Regions from separate parts of the Halomonas sabkhae genome, predicted to be linked through region 3. Evidence: predicted binding sites of a transcription regulator. Region 3 holds the regulator's gene; each other region holds the start of a gene.
What was found. The regulator sigma-54, encoded in region 3, starts transcription at its own class of promoters, with help from an activator protein. The targets are predictions, from matches to a motif close to TGGCACNNNNNTTGCTNT.
Positions count from the first base shown of each region.

Region 1: a site for sigma-54 is predicted at 3,131-3,148, ahead of glnL (nitrogen regulation protein NR(II)). Genes of this name have one in related genera too.
Region 2: a site for sigma-54 is predicted at 1,874-1,891, ahead of QWY79_RS07340 (P-II family nitrogen regulator). Genes of this name have one in related genera too.

Region 1 is NZ_JAUFPM010000012.1:161,234-166,868, forward strand. Features, by position in the region: gene QWY79_RS08865 (aminopeptidase P family protein) at 1-339, shown strand, start outside; gene glnG (nitrogen regulation protein NR(I)) at 602-2,008, opposite strand; gene glnL (nitrogen regulation protein NR(II)) at 2,001-3,047, opposite strand; gene QWY79_RS08880 (DUF4124 domain-containing protein) at 3,290-3,856, opposite strand; gene glnA (glutamate--ammonia ligase) at 4,055-5,461, opposite strand.
Region 2 is NZ_JAUFPM010000008.1:302,968-308,602, reverse strand. Features, by position in the region: gene QWY79_RS07355 (recombinase family protein) at 1-152, opposite strand, end outside; partial or broken gene QWY79_RS07350 (YifB family Mg chelatase-like AAA ATPase) at 197-1,159, opposite strand; gene QWY79_RS07345 (accessory factor UbiK family protein) at 1,244-1,639, opposite strand; gene QWY79_RS07340 (P-II family nitrogen regulator) at 1,960-2,298, shown strand; gene QWY79_RS07335 (ammonium transporter) at 2,344-3,585, shown strand; gene glnK (P-II family nitrogen regulator) at 3,736-4,074, shown strand; gene QWY79_RS07325 (ferredoxin--NADP reductase) at 4,310-5,086, opposite strand; gene QWY79_RS07320 (LysR family transcriptional regulator) at 5,230-5,635, shown strand, end outside.
Region 3 is NZ_JAUFPM010000015.1:94,298-99,932, forward strand. Features, by position in the region: gene lptC (LPS export ABC transporter periplasmic protein LptC) at 1-471, shown strand, start outside; gene lptA (lipopolysaccharide transport periplasmic protein LptA) at 468-998, shown strand; gene lptB (LPS export ABC transporter ATP-binding protein) at 995-1,720, shown strand; gene QWY79_RS09650 (RNA polymerase factor sigma-54) at 1,890-3,302, shown strand; gene hpf (ribosome hibernation-promoting factor, HPF/YfiA family) at 3,403-3,714, shown strand; gene QWY79_RS09660 (PTS sugar transporter subunit IIA) at 3,721-4,191, shown strand; gene rapZ (RNase adapter RapZ) at 4,238-5,155, shown strand; gene QWY79_RS09670 (HPr family phosphocarrier protein) at 5,160-5,429, shown strand.

The DNA of each region.
Region 1 (5,635 bases), on a different contig from region 3:
GCGCCCACGGCGCCGCACACCGCCATGCAACCGGGCATGATCACCTCCATCGAGCCCGGTGTGTACCGCCCCGGCCAATGGGGCATTCGCATCGAGAACCTGGTGGCCAACCGCCCGGCGGTCGAGAGCGAATTCGGCGACTTCCTGTACTTCGAGACACTGACGCTGTGCCCCATCGACACCCGCTGCATCGACCCCAGCCTGCTCGACGACAGCGAGATCGATTGGCTCGACGCCTACCACGCCGAGGTCCGCGAACGGCTCGCGCCCAAGCTCGACGGCGACGCCCTCGCCTGGTTGGAGAAGCGTACCCAGCCGCTGGCACGCAATCAGAAGTAGCGAGGAACGAGGAACGAGGAACGAGGAACGAGGAACGAGGAACGAGGAACGAGGAACGAGGAACGAGGAACGAGGAACGAGGAACGAGGAACGAGGAACGAGCAGGATGGTGGCTCCGGCCGCTCAGCCATCAAGCCGGCACGCGAGGCGTGAGGCGTGAGGCGTGAGGCGAGCGGGATGGTGGCTCCGGCCGCTCAGCCCCCAAAACCTCCCGCATGACGCGCGGCTCGATTCTCGCAGCTCGTGGCTCGTAGCTCGTGGCTCAGTCCTCCGCCATCTCCGGCAGCAGCGTCTTGAGCTTGCGGGTCAGGGTGTTGCGGCCCCAGCCGAGCAGCTCGGCGGCGTCGCCCTTGCGCCCGCCGGTGTGCTTGAGCGCGGTCTCGATGAGGATCTTCTCGAAGTCGGGCACGGCTTCTTCCAGCAGGTGGGTGTGGCCGGCCGCCAGGGCGCGGTCGGCCCAGTCGCGGAAGGCGACGCGCCAGTCCCCGGAGACGCCGACGCTCTCGGCATCCCGCAGTTCCGGGGGCAGATCCTCGACCATCACCTCGCGCCCCGACGCCATCACGGTCAGCCAGCGGCAGGTATTTTCCAGCTGACGCACATTGCCGTGCCACGGCAGGCGGGTCAGGTGCGTCTCGGCTTCCTCGGTCAGCACCTTGGCGTCCGTCGACAACTCCTTGGCCGCCTCGATCAGGAAGTGCCGGGCCAGCCGCGGAATGTCCTCGCGTCGGTCGGCCAGCTTGGGCAGATGCACGCGGATCACATTGAGGCGGTGGAAGAGGTCCTCGCGGAAGCGCCCTTCATTGACCAGTTCCTCGAGGTGCTGGTGGGTCGCCGCGATGATGCGCACGTCCACCTTGACCGGGGTGTGACCGCCGACGCGATAGAACTCGCCATCCGCCAGCACGCGCAACAGCCGGGTCTGGGTCTCGGCCGGCATGTCGCCGATCTCGTCGAGAAACAGGGTGCCACCATCGGCCTGCTCGAATCGCCCCTGGCGCTGCGCCGTGGCGCCGGTGAAGGCGCCCTTCTCGTGGCCGAACAGCTCGGATTCGATCAGGTCCCGCGGAATCGCCGCCATGTTCAGGGCGATGAAGGGCTTGCTGCCGCGTGGGCTGTGCTGGTGCAACGCCTGCGCCACGCGCTCCTTGCCGGTCCCCGACTCGCCGTTGATCAGCACCGTGATGTGCGACTGCGCCAGCCGACCGATGGCGCGGAAGACCTCCTGCATGGCCGGCGCCTCGCCGATGATCTCGGTCTCCAGTCCCTCGGGGGGCGTGACCGGGCGCTCACGCTCCCGGGCATGGGCCACGGCACGACGCACCAGGGCCAGCGCCTCGTCGACATCGAAGGGCTTGGGCAGGTACTCGAAGGCGCCACCCTGGTAGGACGCCACGGCACTGTCGAGGTCCGAGTGCGCCGTCATGACGATCACCGGCAGGTCCGGATGGGATTCGCGCACGCGCGCCATCAGGTCCAGGCCGTCGATGCCCGGCATGCGAATATCGGTCACCAGCACATCCGGCGGGTCCTCGAGCAGGCGGGGCAGGACGTTATCGGCGCGCTCGACGCACTCGACCTCCAGATCGGGCTGCGCCAGCGCCCGCTCCAGCACCCAGCGGATGGCGCGGTCGTCGTCGACGATCATGACGCGAGCGACTTCACTCATGAGGTTTCTCCAGCGGAATAAGCAGGCGGAATTCGGTATGGCCGGGCGCGGAATCGCACTCGATCAGCCCGTGATGGCGATGCAGGACCGACTGGGCAATCGACAGCCCCAGCCCACTGCCCTCGGCGCGCCCCGAGACCATGGGATAGAAGAGGGTTTCGCGCAGCCGCTCCGGAATCCCCGGACCGTTGTCGATGATGGTCACCTCGCAGACCAGCCGGTGGCGCTCGGCGCCCAGGGTGAACTGGCGACGCGCCCGCGTGCGCAGCATCAGGCTGGGCGCCGGCACATCGGACTCGGTCATGGCCTCCACGGCATTGCGCGCCACATTGAGGATGGCCTGGATCATCTGCGCCTCATCCCCCGAGAGTTCCGGCAGGCTCGGGTCATAGTCACGGATGATGGTCACGCTCGGATGCTCGACCACCAGCAGCGAGCGCACCCGCTCCAGCGCCTTGTGAATGTTCAGCGACGCATGCCGCTCGACCTGGTTCGGACCCAGCATGGCATCCACCATGTCGCGCAGGCGGTCGACCTCCTCGATGATGATTCGCGTAAACTCCGTCAACTGCGAGCCTTCGAGGTCGCGCTCGAGCAACTGCGCCGCCCCGCGAATTCCCCCCAGCGGGTTCTTGACCTCATGTGCCAGCCCCCGCGCCAGCACCTTGATGGTCTCCTGCCGTGTCTGCAGGGCCTCTTCCCGCGAAATGCGCAGCAGACGGTCACGCGGCTCGACCTCCAGCAGCAGCTCGTCCGCCGTCAAGGGCGTCACGGTGTAGTCCACGGTCAACATGTCCCCGGTCGCCAGCGTCAGGCGTGCCTCGCGCTGGGTGAAGGGGTGAAACTCGTCACGCGCCTTGGCCAGCAGTTCGCCGATGTCGGCCTCGCTGGAGATCAGTTCCGGCAACGCCTGGCCCTGCACCCGCATATGGCTGAGAGCCAGCAGGGCCTCGGCGGCCGGGTTCATCCATTGCAGCCGCAACTCGCCGTCGAGCAGCAGTACGGCGGTGGTGAGATGTTCCATCAAGCGTTGATACATGGACGGTCCCGAGGTGCGCGAAGAAGAAGTATCCGGCCGGGGCCAGGCCATCCCGGGAGACGCCTGACCCGCTGGGAGAGATCGTTGCAAAAAGCACGCCATGTCACCGGCGCCGACACATGGGCCCCGGCGCATGACGGCATCTCACACTATGCACCATTTTAGTGCACAAGCATGGTGCATGCACACGGCTGGAGAAGCCCGTGCGCCACCCACGCACACCCAGCGAGCAGGCTGCGACGTCAGTCGCGGGAAGCGGCAGCAGGCCGATTGACGCTGGCTCGGCGCACATGCAACGTCACTGCCGGAGTGCGGCGCAGCACCTGTGCGCCTTGATCGAGCAACTCGGCCTGTAGGCGGTGACGGCCCCGCGCCAGATTGGTGAGCGGGATGGCCGGCTCACGCGTCGCGCTGCCGACGAGTTCCCCATCGAGGCGCAGGCGCCACCGATGCCCCGCCCGCAGGGCCGGACGAATGGCCAGGCGCACCTGCACATTACCCGCGGCACCGGTCGGCAGGGTGCTCTCGTCGGCAGGCGTGGCGATCGCAAAGGTGGTGTAGGCCGGCCGCGAAGCACCCGCCCGACGCGGCCCGTCGTCCCTGGCGGTCGGCGCGGCCGACGCCCCCGGCAGGGCCGGCACCACGCTGATCGGCGCCAGCTCGACGGGCTCGCCGCCGCTGGCCGGGTCATCCGAGTAGCGCACCCGCCCCTGGGCATCGGTCGCGCGATACAGTGTCTCGGCGAATACGACCAGGGGGAGAATGAGGGTCAGGCAGAGTGCCAGGCCCCGCAGGCCATTGCGGGTCATGGTCAGGCTCCCGGCGTTCTCGACGCCGACATGGGCTCACGCCCCGACTATAGATCAGCGCCGCGGCGTTCGCCGGGCCGGGGCCCAGCGGCCTTCCCACATCGCCGGCACCACTGGCCGGTGACGCAGCCAGAAAGGGCACGCCCGCAGGCGTGCCCTTGTCGATACCGGGAGAGCGGCGCCGAGCGCCGCCTCTTCTCAGCAGCTGTAGTACATGTCGAACTCGATCGGGTGAGTCGTCATGCGCAGGCGCTCGATATCCTCGGACTTGAGCTCGATGTAGGCATCGATCGTCTCGTCGGTGAAGACGCCACCCTCAGTGAGGAAGCTACGGTCGGCATCCAGTGCCGCCAGCGCCTGATCCAGGCTCTCGGCCACGGTCGGAATGGCCTTGCCTTCTTCCGGCGGCAGGTCATAGAGGTTCTTGTCCATGGCATCGCCGGGATGGATCTTGTTCTTGATGCCATCGATGCCGGCCATCAGCATCGCCGCGAAGCACAGGTAGGGGTTGGCGGTCGGGTCCGGGAAGCGAAGCTCGACGCGCTTGCCCTTGGGGCTGGCAGTATACGGGATGCGGATGGAAGCGGAGCGGTTACGGGCGCTGTAGGCCAGCATCACCGGCGCCTCGAAGCCCGGCACCAGACGCTTGTAGGAGTTGGTCGAAGCGTTGGCGAAGGCGTTCAGGGCGCGTGCGTGCTTGATCACGCCGCCGATGTAGTACAGCGCCATTTCCGAGAGGCCGGCGTATTCGTCACCGGCAAACTGGTTCTGGCCGTCCTTCCAGAAGGACTGGTGAACGTGCATGCCGCTGCCGTTGTCACCCACCACCGGCTTGGGCATGAAGGTCGCCGTCTTGCCGTAGGCGTGGGCCACGTTGTGCACCACGTACTTCATTTCCTGAAGTTCGTCGGCCTTCTTCACCAGGGTGTTGAACTTGACGCCGATCTCATTCTGGCCGGCGTTGGAGACCTCATGGTGATGCACTTCGACGCTCTGGCCGATGGCCTCCAGGGTGTTGCACATGGCGCCCCGCATGTCATGGAAGCTGTCGACCGGCGGCACCGGGAAGTAGCCGCCTTTGACGCGCGGCCGGTGGCCCATGTTGCCGCCCTCGACGTGGCGATCGGTGGCCCAGGCACCTTCCTCGGAGCTGATCTTGTACATGGCGCCTTCGATGTCGGCTTTCCAGTGCACTTCGTCGAAGATGAAGAACTCGGGCTCCGGGCCAAAGAAGGCGGTGTCGCCCAGGCCGGAAGACTGCAGATAGGCCTCGGCACGCTTGGCGATGGAACGCGGGTCGCGCTCATAACCCTGCATGGTGGCGGGCTCGATGATGTCGCAACGCAGGACCAGGGTCGCGTCTTCGGTAAAGGGATCGAGATAGCCGGTACCGTCTTCCGGACGCAGGATCATGTCCGACTCGTTGATGCCCTTCCAGCCGTTGATGGAAGACCCATCGAACATCTGGCCGTTCTCGAAGAACTCTTCGTCGACATCCCGAGCCGGGATGGTCACGTGCTGTTCCTTGCCTTTGGTATCGGTGAAGCGCAGGTCGATCCACTTCACATCGTGCTCTTCAATCAGGGCGAGAGTCTTGTCAGACATGAGGTCCTCCACAAATGAGCTTGGCTCGTTAACTCTGAAGCGTATTCAAAGCGTCCTGGCCGCTGGTCGGGTAGCCATTGTTGTAGCACGCAGTGGTGCAGCTGCCTACAACCGCCAGGACGACCATGGCGTTTGCAATGATGAAGCAGAAAGCGTGCCAAAATGGCGCACGCC
Region 2 (5,635 bases), on a different contig from region 3:
AAGGATGACACCCCTTCGTCTGTGAAGATTTCTTCGATCTTGACCTGGAAACGGCTTTCAAATGCTTCCAGCGGGCTTCTCTGCCTCTCTATGCTGTCGCCCGTTGCTTGGACGGCTGACGAGTAGCGAACGTATGCGATTGCCTTGTTCATGATCAGGGTGCTCATGCCATTCATATTGTTTGACTATACCACCTCCCGTTCTCCATGGGCTCGCGCATGACTTCCAGCACATGGCGCGAGAACTCCGGCAGCTCGTCGAGAAACAGCACGCCGTGGTGCGCCAGCGAAATCTCGCCCGGCCTGGGACGCGACCCGCCGCCCACCAGCGCCACGGCACTGGCCGTGTGATGCGGCCCCCGGAACGGCCGACAGCCCCACTGTTCGGCCAGCGGCAGGCCGCTGACCGAGCGCACCGCCGCCACTTCCAGGGCCTCGTCATCACTCAGTGGCGGCAGTATGCCGGGCAGGCGGCTGGCCAGCATGGTCTTGCCGGTACCCGGCGGTCCGGCGAACAACAGGTTGTGGCCGCCGGCCGCCGCCACTTCCAGGGCACGTCGCGCCTGGTGCTGGCCGCGTACCTCGCACAGATCCGGCTGCGGCGTATCACGCCGCGGAGGCGCCTGCAGCTGGTGCACCGGGAGCTTTTCCTGACCCAGCAGATGGGCCACCACCTCGAGCAGATGCTCTGCCGGCAGCACCTCCAGATCCCCGGCGAGCGCCGCCTCATCGGCATTGGCGCGCGGCACGACCAGTGAGCGGCCGGCCTGACGCGACGCCATGGCCAGCGGCAGCACACCACTCGCCGGGCGCAGGCTGCCATCCAGTGCCAGCTCGCCGACGCATTCCAGCCCCGCCAGGGCCTCGGGCGGAATCTGCCCGGAGGCCACCAGCAACCCCAGGGCAATCGGCAGATCGAAGCGGCCGCCCTCCTTGGGCAGGTCGGCCGGCGCCAGATTGAGGGTGATACGCCGCAGCGGAAACTCGAACCCCGCGTTGACCAGGGCACTGCGTACCCGCTCGCGACTCTCCTTGACCGCCGCCTCCGGCAGGCCCACCAGGGTGATGCCCGGCAAGCCATTCGAAAGGTGGACCTCCACCAGCACCTCGGGCGCCTCCAGGCCGAGGCCCGCCCGGGTGCGAATTATCGCCAGCGTCATCGGCGTTCCCTCGCGCCACCAGTCCGTGAGTCATCCTTGCGTTGACTGTCAGGCTAGACCAGTGGCGGGACGCCTGCCCGCGATTCAGCGGTGTGCCGATTCCGTGTCGTCGGCACCCTGGTTGCCAGCTTGCTCGGGACTCGCCTCGGTAGTGCCCGGGTGCGGAGTCTCGGCGGTGCCTGCCTCCAGCGCGGGCTCGCTGACTTCCTCGGCGTCGGGGTCGCTGGCGGCCACCGAGGCGTCGAGGGCGTCTTCCAGGGCGGCGACCTGCTGTTCAAGGGCTTCGACGCGGCCGCGGGTGCGTTGCAGCACATCCATCAGGATGTCGAAGTCTTCCCGCGAGACCAGCTCGAGGCGGTCGAAGGCGCCCTTGACGACCTGGTGCACGCCTTTCTGGACGTCTTCCGGTGCCTGGGAGGCACCCTGCAGGCGCTCACCAATCTGCTGGGCCAAACGGCCGATGCGATCCTGACTGACCATCTTGTGTCTCCTGAACGACGTATGGGGATCCTCCTGACAGGATACGCAAGGCGCCCGCGCCGCGCATTCTTCTCTCCATGCACGCACCATGCGCCAGACGCTCGCCCATGGTGCGCTGCACCAGAAAGCCGGCACCAAAGTAGTGCGATGGCGCCGGCATGCGTGTCGCCCGGCATCCATCCAGCCGGCTCATTTCGCTCGCATACACCTGAAAATAAAGCGTTATCCCCTTACTGGCATGGTTTGCGCTACTGCCTTGCAAAACATGCACCGTGCGGCATCGCGCCTCACACTTCGATAATCACAAGGGGAACACCGGTATGAAACTGATTACCGCCGTCATCAAGCCCTTCAAGCTCGACGACGTTCGTGAGGCCCTCGCCGACAATGGCGTTCAGGGCATCACGGTCACCGAGGTCAAGGGCTTCGGGCGCCAGAAGGGGCATACAGAGCTGTATCGCGGCGCCGAGTACGTCGTCGACTTCCTGCCCAAGGTCAAGGTGGAGATCGCCGTGGACGATGACCGCCTGGATACCGTGCTGGAGGCCATCTGCAATGCCGCCAACAGCGGCAAGATCGGCGATGGCAAGGTCTTTGTGACGCCTCTCGAGGACGTCATTCGCATTCGAACCGGTGAGCGTGGCGGCGACGCCGTTTGATCGCCTCCCAGCTTCCTGCCTGTTCCCGATACGGAGACGCTTGTCATGACTGAACTCGCCTATGCACTCGATACCTTCTACTTCCTGGTCTGCGGCGCCCTGGTCATGTGGATGGCCGCCGGTTTCTCGATGCTCGAGGCCGGCCTGGTGCGGTCCAAGAACACCGCCGAGATCCTGACCAAGAACATTTCCCTGTTCGCCATTGCCTGCACCATGTACCTGCTGGTGGGCTACTACCTGATGTATTCCAGCGGAGCCGGTGGTGTCATCCCGAGCCTCGGCTTCCTGCTGGGCGGCGAAAACACCGTGGAAGCGGTCACCGCCGGCGGCGATGGGGCGCCCTACTACTCGGCCCGCGCCGACTTCTTCTTCCAGGTGGTGTTCGTGGCCACCGCCATGTCCATCGTCTCCGGCGCCGTGGCCGAGCGCATGAAGCTGTGGGCCTTCCTGGTCTTCAGCGTGATCATGACCGGCTTCATCTACCCGGTCTCCGGCTACTGGACCTGGGGCGGCGGCTGGCTGGCCGAGGTCGGCTTCTCCGACTATGCCGGTTCCGGCATCGTGCACATGGCCGGTGCGGCCGCGGCCCTGGCCGGCGTGCTGGTGCTCGGCCCACGCAAGGGCAAGTACGGCAAGAACGGGACGATCTACGCCATCCCCGGTGCCAACATGCCGCTGGCGACCCTGGGTACCTTCGTGCTGTGGCTGGGCTGGTTCGGCTTCAACGGCGGTTCCGAGCTGAAGGTCTCCGACGTGGCCTCGGCCAACAACATGGCCCAGGTGCTGGTCAACACCAATGCGGCGGCGGCCGGTGGCGTGATCGCGGCATTGGTCCTGGCCAAGGTCTGGTTCCGCAAGGCCGACCTGACCATGGCGCTCAATGGTGCCATTGCCGGTCTGGTGTCGATCACCGCCGACCCGCTGTCGCCGAGCGCCCTGGGCGCCACCCTGATCGGCGGCTTCGGTGGCCTGCTGGTGGTGGCCTCCATCGTGACCCTCGACAAGCTCAAGCTGGATGATCCGGTGGGTGCCATCTCGGCCCACGGCGTGGTCGGCGTCTGGGGGGTGCTGGCGGTGCCGCTATCCAACAGCAGCGCCAACTTCGGCGCCCAGCTCATCGGCATCTTCGGCATCTTCACCTGGGTCTTCGTGGCCAGCCTGATCGTCTGGCTGATCATCAAGGCCGCTATGGGTGTCCGCGTCAGTGAAGAAGAAGAGTACGAGGGTGTCGACCTGGCCGAGTGTGGTCTCGAGGCCTACCCCGAGTTCAACGTCACCAAGAAGTGACGCCGCACTGCCACAGGAAAGTGCACTCAAGACCCCCTGCCAAGGGGGTCTTTTTTATTCTGTTCGCTGCAGGTGTATGCTCTGTCACAATGAAGCCTGCAAGCACGGCGTGCAGCGCCGTGGGCACACGAACCACGCGAGGACAAGACCATGAAACTGGTGACCGCTATCATCAAGCCGTTCAAGCTCGACGACGTCCGTGAATCCCTCTCCGAGATCGGCGTCCAGGGCATCACCGTCACCGAGGTCAAGGGCTTTGGCCGTCAAAAGGGCCACACCGAGCTCTACCGTGGTGCCGAATACGTGGTCGACTTCCTGCCCAAGGTCAAGCTCGAGGTCGCCGTCGACGAGGACATGACCGACCAGGTCATCGACGCCATCACCCAGGTGGCCAATACCGGCAAGATCGGCGACGGCAAGATCTTCGTCACCCCGCTCGAACAGGTCATCCGCATCCGCACCGGCGAAACCGACAAGGACGCGGTGTAATCTCAGGTAAGAGGTAAGAGGTAAGAGGTAAGCCAGGCTCAACCCCACAACCTTGAGTTCCTAGGGTTTTCTTCCCTCTCTCAGCGGCGCAGCCGCGTTCTTCAGACTTCCCGCCCGGACAACGTCCGGGCGTTCTTTCAGCTTATAGCTCCGGGCGCTGCCCGGCAGGGTTTTCTTCCAGCTTAAAGCTTACGGCTTATAGCTCCGGGCGCAGCCCGGGTAGCCCGGGGCCGGGTCATTTCTCGACGAAGGCGCGTTCGATGACGTAGTCGCCGGGGTCGCCCATACGCGGCGAGATGTTGAAGCCGAGTTCGTCGAGCAGGGCGCTGGTCTCGTCGAGCATCGCCGGGCTGCCGCAGATCATGGCGCGGTCCTGCTTGGGGTCGATGACCGGCAGGCCATGGTCGTCGAACAGCTTGCCGCTGCGGATATGGTCGGTCAGGCGGCCGGTGGTGTGGAAGTCTTCCCGGGTCACGGTCGGGTGATAGACCAGCTTCTCGCTGATTTCCTCGCCCAGGTACTCGTGAGCCGGCAGCTCACTGGAAATGAAGTCGCTGTAGGCCAGCTCGCTGACGCTGCGCACGCCGTGGACCAGCACGATCTTCTCGAAGCGCTCGTAGGCCTCGGGGTCCTGGATCAGGCTCAGGAAGGGCGCCAGGCCGGTGCCCGTCGAGAGGAGGTAGAGGTTGCGGCCGGGCAACAGATCATCGGTCACCAGGGTGCCGGTGGGCTTGCGGCTGACCTTGACCGTGTCGCCGACCTGAAGGTGCTGGAGTCGCGAGGTCAGCGGGCCATCCGGCACCTTGATGCTGAAGAACTCGAGGTGATCCTCGTAGTTGGGACTGGCCACCGAATAAGCACGCATCAGCGGCTTACCGTCGACCTCCAGGCCGATCATCACGAACTGGCCATTCTTGAAGCGCAGGCTGCGCTCCCGCGTGGTGCGAAAGCTGAACAGCGTGTCGTTCCAATGGTGAACACTGAGAACTTCTTCTTCGGCAAACTTGCCCATCTTGTCACCCTCATATTCCATGAGCGCATATGCGCGCCACTCGATCTTTGCAATGAATTCTAAGCAAGGTCAGAATATCTGTTAAATGGATTGTATGGATAAAGCTTATCTATAATCTGGATATATGAGTCGGAGACAAAGCCATGCGCTATACCCTGCGTCAGCTCGAAGTGTTCGTCGCCGTGGCGCAATACGAGAGCGTTTCCCGCGCCGCGCGGGCCCTGGCGCTCTCGCAGTCCGCGGCCAGTACCGCCCTGGCCGAGCTCGAACGCCAGTTCGATTGCCGCCTGCTGGACCGCATCGGCAAGCGTCTCAAGCTGAATGCCCTGGGCTTTCAGCTGTTGCCCAAGGCGGTGGCCCTGCTCGATCGCGCCGAGGAGGTGGAGGAGCTGCTGCGCGGCCAGCAGGGCATCGGCACCCTGGATGTGGGCGCCACCCTGACCATCGGCAACTATCTGGCGACCCTGCTGATCGGTGATTTCATGCAGCGTCATCCCGGCAGTCGCGTACAGTTGCAGGTGCGCAACACGCGCACCATCGTCGAAGAGG
Region 3 (5,635 bases):
CCGAGCACGTCCGGCGAGCCCGATTATTATATCGAGGACCTCGAGGCGACGCGCTATGACGCCCAGGGACTCCCGCATCAGCAGCTGCAGGCGCCACGCCTGTCCCACACGCCCGGCGACGATGTCACCCGACTGGAAAGCCCGGACCTGCGGCTGCGCGATGACAGCGGGCGCCACTGGACGGCACGCGCCGAACAGGGCCGCCTGGAAAGCGGCGGCTCGCCACTGGTGCTCAGCGGCAATGTGCGCCTGGCAGCACCCGAGGAGCGCTGGCAGCTGACGACCCGGGTCCTGCACTACAATGCCGATACGGCTCATGCCTGGAGCGAAGCGCCGGTCACCCTGCGCCAGCCGCCGCAACGCATGCAGGCCGAACGTTTCGATGTCTGGCTCGATGACAACCGGGCCCGACTGACCGACAATGTCCGCGGCCACCATCCGCCGGCAACCGATGAGGACCCCGCGCCATGATGCGACCGACCCTGCCCCCGCTGCTGGGCCTGGCAGTGACGCTGCTGCTGACGCCAGTCCCGCAGGCACTGGCCCTCGAGGGCGATGCCAGTGCCCCTATCCAGGTGGAAGCCGACCGCCTCGAGCTCGATGATCAAGCCGGCACGGCCGTCTATCAGGGCGAGGTGCGCATCCAGCAGGGCAGCATGAAACTGCAGGGTGAGCGCGTGGAAATTCGCCGCAATGATGCCGGTCAGCTCTCGCGGGCCATTGCCACCGGCGGACGGGCCTACATCGAGCAGAAGCCGGCGCCCGATGCCGATCTCGTCCAGGGCTGGGCCAGGCGCATCGTCTACCATGTCGCGGAACGCCGCCTGGAACTGGTCGACCAGGCCGAACTGCACAAGGGCGACGACACCTTCAATGGCGGCTATCTGGAATATTTCCTCGACCGCCGGGTCGTCCAGGCGCGCTCCTCGGCGGAAGGCGTGGAGGGCAACCAGCGCGTGCGCATGACCCTGGAGCCCGAACAGCAGGAAGGCCAATGAAGACGCTGCACGCTAGCCACCTGGCCAAGAGCTACAAGCGCCGCCGGGTCGTCCACGACATAAGCCTGGAAATCGGCCAGGGCCATGTCATCGGCCTGCTCGGCCCCAACGGGGCCGGCAAGACCACTTCCTTCTACATGATCGTGGGACTGGTGCGTGCCGACGCCGGCCGAGTCGGCATCGACGACCATGACCTGTCGAACGCCGCCATGCACGAACGGGCCCGCGCCGGCATCGGCTACCTGCCCCAGGAAGCCTCGATCTTTCGCAAGCTGAGCGTGGCCGACAACATCATGGCGATCCTCGAGACACGCAAGGATCTCGACCGCAGTGGTCGTCGCCAGCGGCTGGAGTCCCTGCTCGAGGACTTCCACGTGACACATATCCGCGACAACGCCGGCATGAGCCTGTCCGGAGGCGAACGTCGCCGCGTGGAGATCGCCCGCGCCCTGGCCACCGAGCCCGACTTCATCCTGCTGGACGAACCCTTCGCCGGGGTGGATCCGATCTCGGTGGGCGAGATCAAGGGCATCATTCGCCAGCTGAAGACCCGTGGCATCGGCGTACTGATCACCGACCACAATGTGCGCGAGACACTGGATATCTGCGACGGCGCCTATATCGTGGGCGACGGTCAGATCATTGCCGAGGGCGATGCCGAGACGATTCTCGCCAACCAGCGCGTGCGTGACGTCTACCTGGGCCAGGACTTCCGCCTCTGACCCCGCACGCCGGGGCTCGGCCCCCGATCGCCAGCCGCCCGTGCAACACAGCATCGTCAAGAATCATGAATCGAGCCACCGGGGCCACTCCATTTGGCCCGAGTCTTGCATGAAGCACCTCGCCGGATTAGGGTAGAAGCTCCAAGACCGTCACCCGGACCCCTCGTCTATGGCCATGAAGGCTTCTCTGCAACTGCGGCTCGGCACCCAGCTGACCATGACGCCTCAGCTGCAACAGGCCATCGCTCTGCTGCAGCTCTCGACACTCGACCTGCGCCAGGAAGTCCAGCAGGCCCTGGAATCCAACCCCATGCTGGAGCTCGAGGAAGACTTCGGCGAACAGGCCGTGAGCGACACGCCGGAAGACGACTGGGCCAGTGAAATTCCCGATCAACTGACCGTCGACAGTGACTGGTCGGACACCTATCAGGATGCCGGGCTGGGCAGCACGGGCAGTGGCGAGGCGCCGGACTTCGAACGCCAGGCCGCCGGCCAGAGCCTGCAGGGGCACCTGACCTGGCAGCTCGCCATGAGCGGCATGCAGGAGCCCGACACACGGGTGGCCGAGAGCCTGATCGACGCCGTGAACGACGATGGCTACCTCGACCAGCCGCTGGAAGACATCCGTGAAGGATTGCGCGCCCAGGGACTGGACGCGCTGACGGACCAGGACATGGAGAGGGTGCTGCAGCGGCTACAGCAGTTCGAACCGACCGGTGTCCTCGCCCGCGACCTTAGCGAATGCCTGCTGCTGCAGCTCGCCGCCCTGCCTCGGGATACGCCCCATCTGCCCCAGGCCAGGCGCCTGGCCCGCCAGTTTCTCGAGGCCCTGGCCAGTGATGACCGACGCCTGCTGAAGCGCCGCCTGAGCCTGGACGACGCGGCGCTCGATGAGGTCATCGCGCTGATTCGAGAGCTTGACCCGCGACCCGGGAGCGCCTTCACCGCCGGCGGCGATGACTATGTCATTCCCGACCTGATCGCGCGACGCGGCGACCAGGGCTGGCAGGTCGAACTCAATCCTGACGCCCTGCCCCGCCTGCGCATACAGCCCGATTACGCGGCGCTCATCCGCCGCGCCGACAAGAGCCAGGACAACCAGTTCCTCAAGGACCACCTGCAGGAAGCCCGCTGGCTGCTCAAGAGCCTGGCCAGCCGCAACGACACCCTGCTGCGGGTCGGCCATGAGGTCATGGTGCGCCAGATCGACTTTCTGGAGCATGGCGAGGAGGCCATGAAACCGCTGATCCTGGCCGATATCGCCCAGACAGTGGAAATGCACGAATCGACGATCTCCCGGGTCACCACCCAGAAGTACATTCACACCCCACGCGGCGTCTTCGAGCTCAAGTACTTCTTTTCCAGTCATGTCGGCGATGGTGACGAGGCCCACTCCAGCACCGCCATCCGCGCCCGCATCCGCAAGCTGATCCAGGACGAGACGCCGCGCAAGCCGCTGTCCGACAACAAGCTGGTCAGCCTCCTCGCCGAGGAAGGCATCGAGGTGGCACGACGCACCGTGGCCAAGTATCGCGAGTCCATGCACATCCCTTCCTCGAGCCAACGCAAGCGCCTGCGTTGAACGTTGACGACAGCGTACGCGGCCAGCGGGCGACAGGGGGTTTGCACGACTCCAAAAAGGGTTACAATCAAGCCACAACCCATGGAGCAAGGAGCGTGTCATGCAAGTCAACCTCACCGGCCATCATGTGGAATTGACCGACGCCCTGCGGGACTATGTACAAGAGAAGCTCGCGCGTCTCGAACGTCATTACGACAACATCACGACCGTACAAGTGACACTCTCCGTGGAGAAGGAACGCCAGCAAGCCGCCTGTACCCTTCACGCCGCCGGCGCCGACCTGCACGCCGAGGCCAAGGACAGCGACATGTATGCCGCCATCGATGCCCTGGCCGACAAGCTCGACAGGCAACTGGTGAAGCACAAGGAAAAATCCCAGGCACGCGCCCAGGGCGCCGCCAGCGTGCGCTGACCCATCATGACTCTGGAAACCATCCTGCCCCCCGAGCGCACCCTCTTCGATGTGCCCGGGGGGAGCAAAAAACGGGTGCTGGAATTCTTCAGCACCTTCATCGCCCAGAATACACCCAGCCTGGACAGCCAGGAGGTCTTCAGCCGCCTGATCGGCCGGGAGCGCCTGGGCAGTACCGGGATCGGCCACGGCGTGGCCATTCCGCACTCGCGGAACCCCCACTGCAAGGCGCCCATCGCCGGCTTCCTGAAGTTGGCCGATGCCATCGACTTCGACGCCGTGGATGGCGAGCCGGTCGACCTGGTGTTCGTCCTGCTGGTGCCCGAAGCCGCCGATGATGCCCATCTGGCACTGCTCGGCCAGGCCGCCGCGGTGATGAACGACGCCGATACGCGCCACGCCCTGCGGCGTGCCGACAGTCAGCACGCCCTTCACGAATGTCTGGTCGAAGCGATCCGCCGACAGTCTTCCGCCTGACGGCCCCCTATGCGGCCTCGCCCCAAGCCTCTTCCAGGAGACCGCCATGCAGATCGTCATCATCAGTGGCCGCTCAGGCTCGGGGAAATCGATTGCCCTGCAGGCGCTCGAGGACCTCGGCTTCTATGCCATCGACAACCTGCCGGCCATGCTGCTTGGCTCCCTGGTCGACGAACTGCGCAGCGACCAGCTCAACCCCTCGGTGGCCGTGAGCATCGATGCCCGCAACCTGCCGCACGCCCTGCAGCGCTTCCCCAGCCTGCTGCAGGAGCTGCGCCAGCGAGACATTCAGTGCCAGGTCGTCTACCTCACCACGGATGCGCGCATCCTGCTGGAACGCTACTCGGCCACGCGCCGACGCCACCCCTTGACGCGCAACAACCGCATGACGCTGGCCGAGGCCATCGATCATGAAGAAAGCGCCCTGACCGAGATTCGCGACCTGGCCGATCTGGTGATCGATACCTCGCGCCTGTCGGTGCACGAACTGCGCAGCCGCATCGCCGACCAGCTCGCCGATCGCGGCTCGGAGGCCCTGGCCCTGACGGTCGAATCCTTCGGCTTCAAGCGCGGCGTGCCCCTGGACGCCGACATCGTCTTCGATGCGCGCTGCCTGCCCAACCCGTACTGGGACCCGTCGCTGCGCGAGTCCACCGGGCGCGACCGCAATGTGGTCGACTTCCTCGCCGGCTACGCCATGGTCGAGGAAATGCAGACCGACATCCGCGCCTGGGTGGAACGCTGGCTGCCCCGCTATCAGGCCAGTCAGCGCAGCTATCTGACCGTGGCCATCGGCTGCACCGGCGGCCAGCATCGCTCCGTCTACCTGGCCGAGCGCCTGGCCCACGACCTGGCCACGCACTATCCCGGCGTGCGTCTCCGCCACCGGGAACTGGGCATACAACTCAGCCGTCTCTCTCCGGAAACGGCCCCCGCACCGGACGACTGCGAGAAGGAACCCTGAGGACGTGGCCAGCCGCAAGCTCACCCTGACCAACAAGCGCGGCCTGCATGCCCGCGCCGCCACGCGACTGGTGCAATGCTGCCAGGCCTACAACGCCAGCGTAACGGTCTCCAACGGCGCCCAGAGCGCCGACGCCGCCAATGTCATGTCGCTGCTGATGCTCGCCGCGCCCTGCGGCACCGAACTGACCCTGGAAGCCGACGGCGAAGACGGCGAAGCGGTGCTCGACGCGCTGGAGCAACTGTTCGACGCACGGTTCGATGAGGAAGCCTGAGAAGGAAGAAGGAAGAAGGAAGAAGGAAGAAGGAAGAAGGAAGAAGGAAGAAGGAAGAAGGAAGAAGCCAGGCTGGTGCCTGGGTTTGTGGCGTCAAGGGTTTTCTTCCCTCTTCAAGCGGCGCGAGCCGCGTTCTTACCTCTTCAAGGCGCGTAGCGCCGTTCTTCCTTCTTCAAGCGGCGCCAGCCGCATTCTTTCCTCTTCAA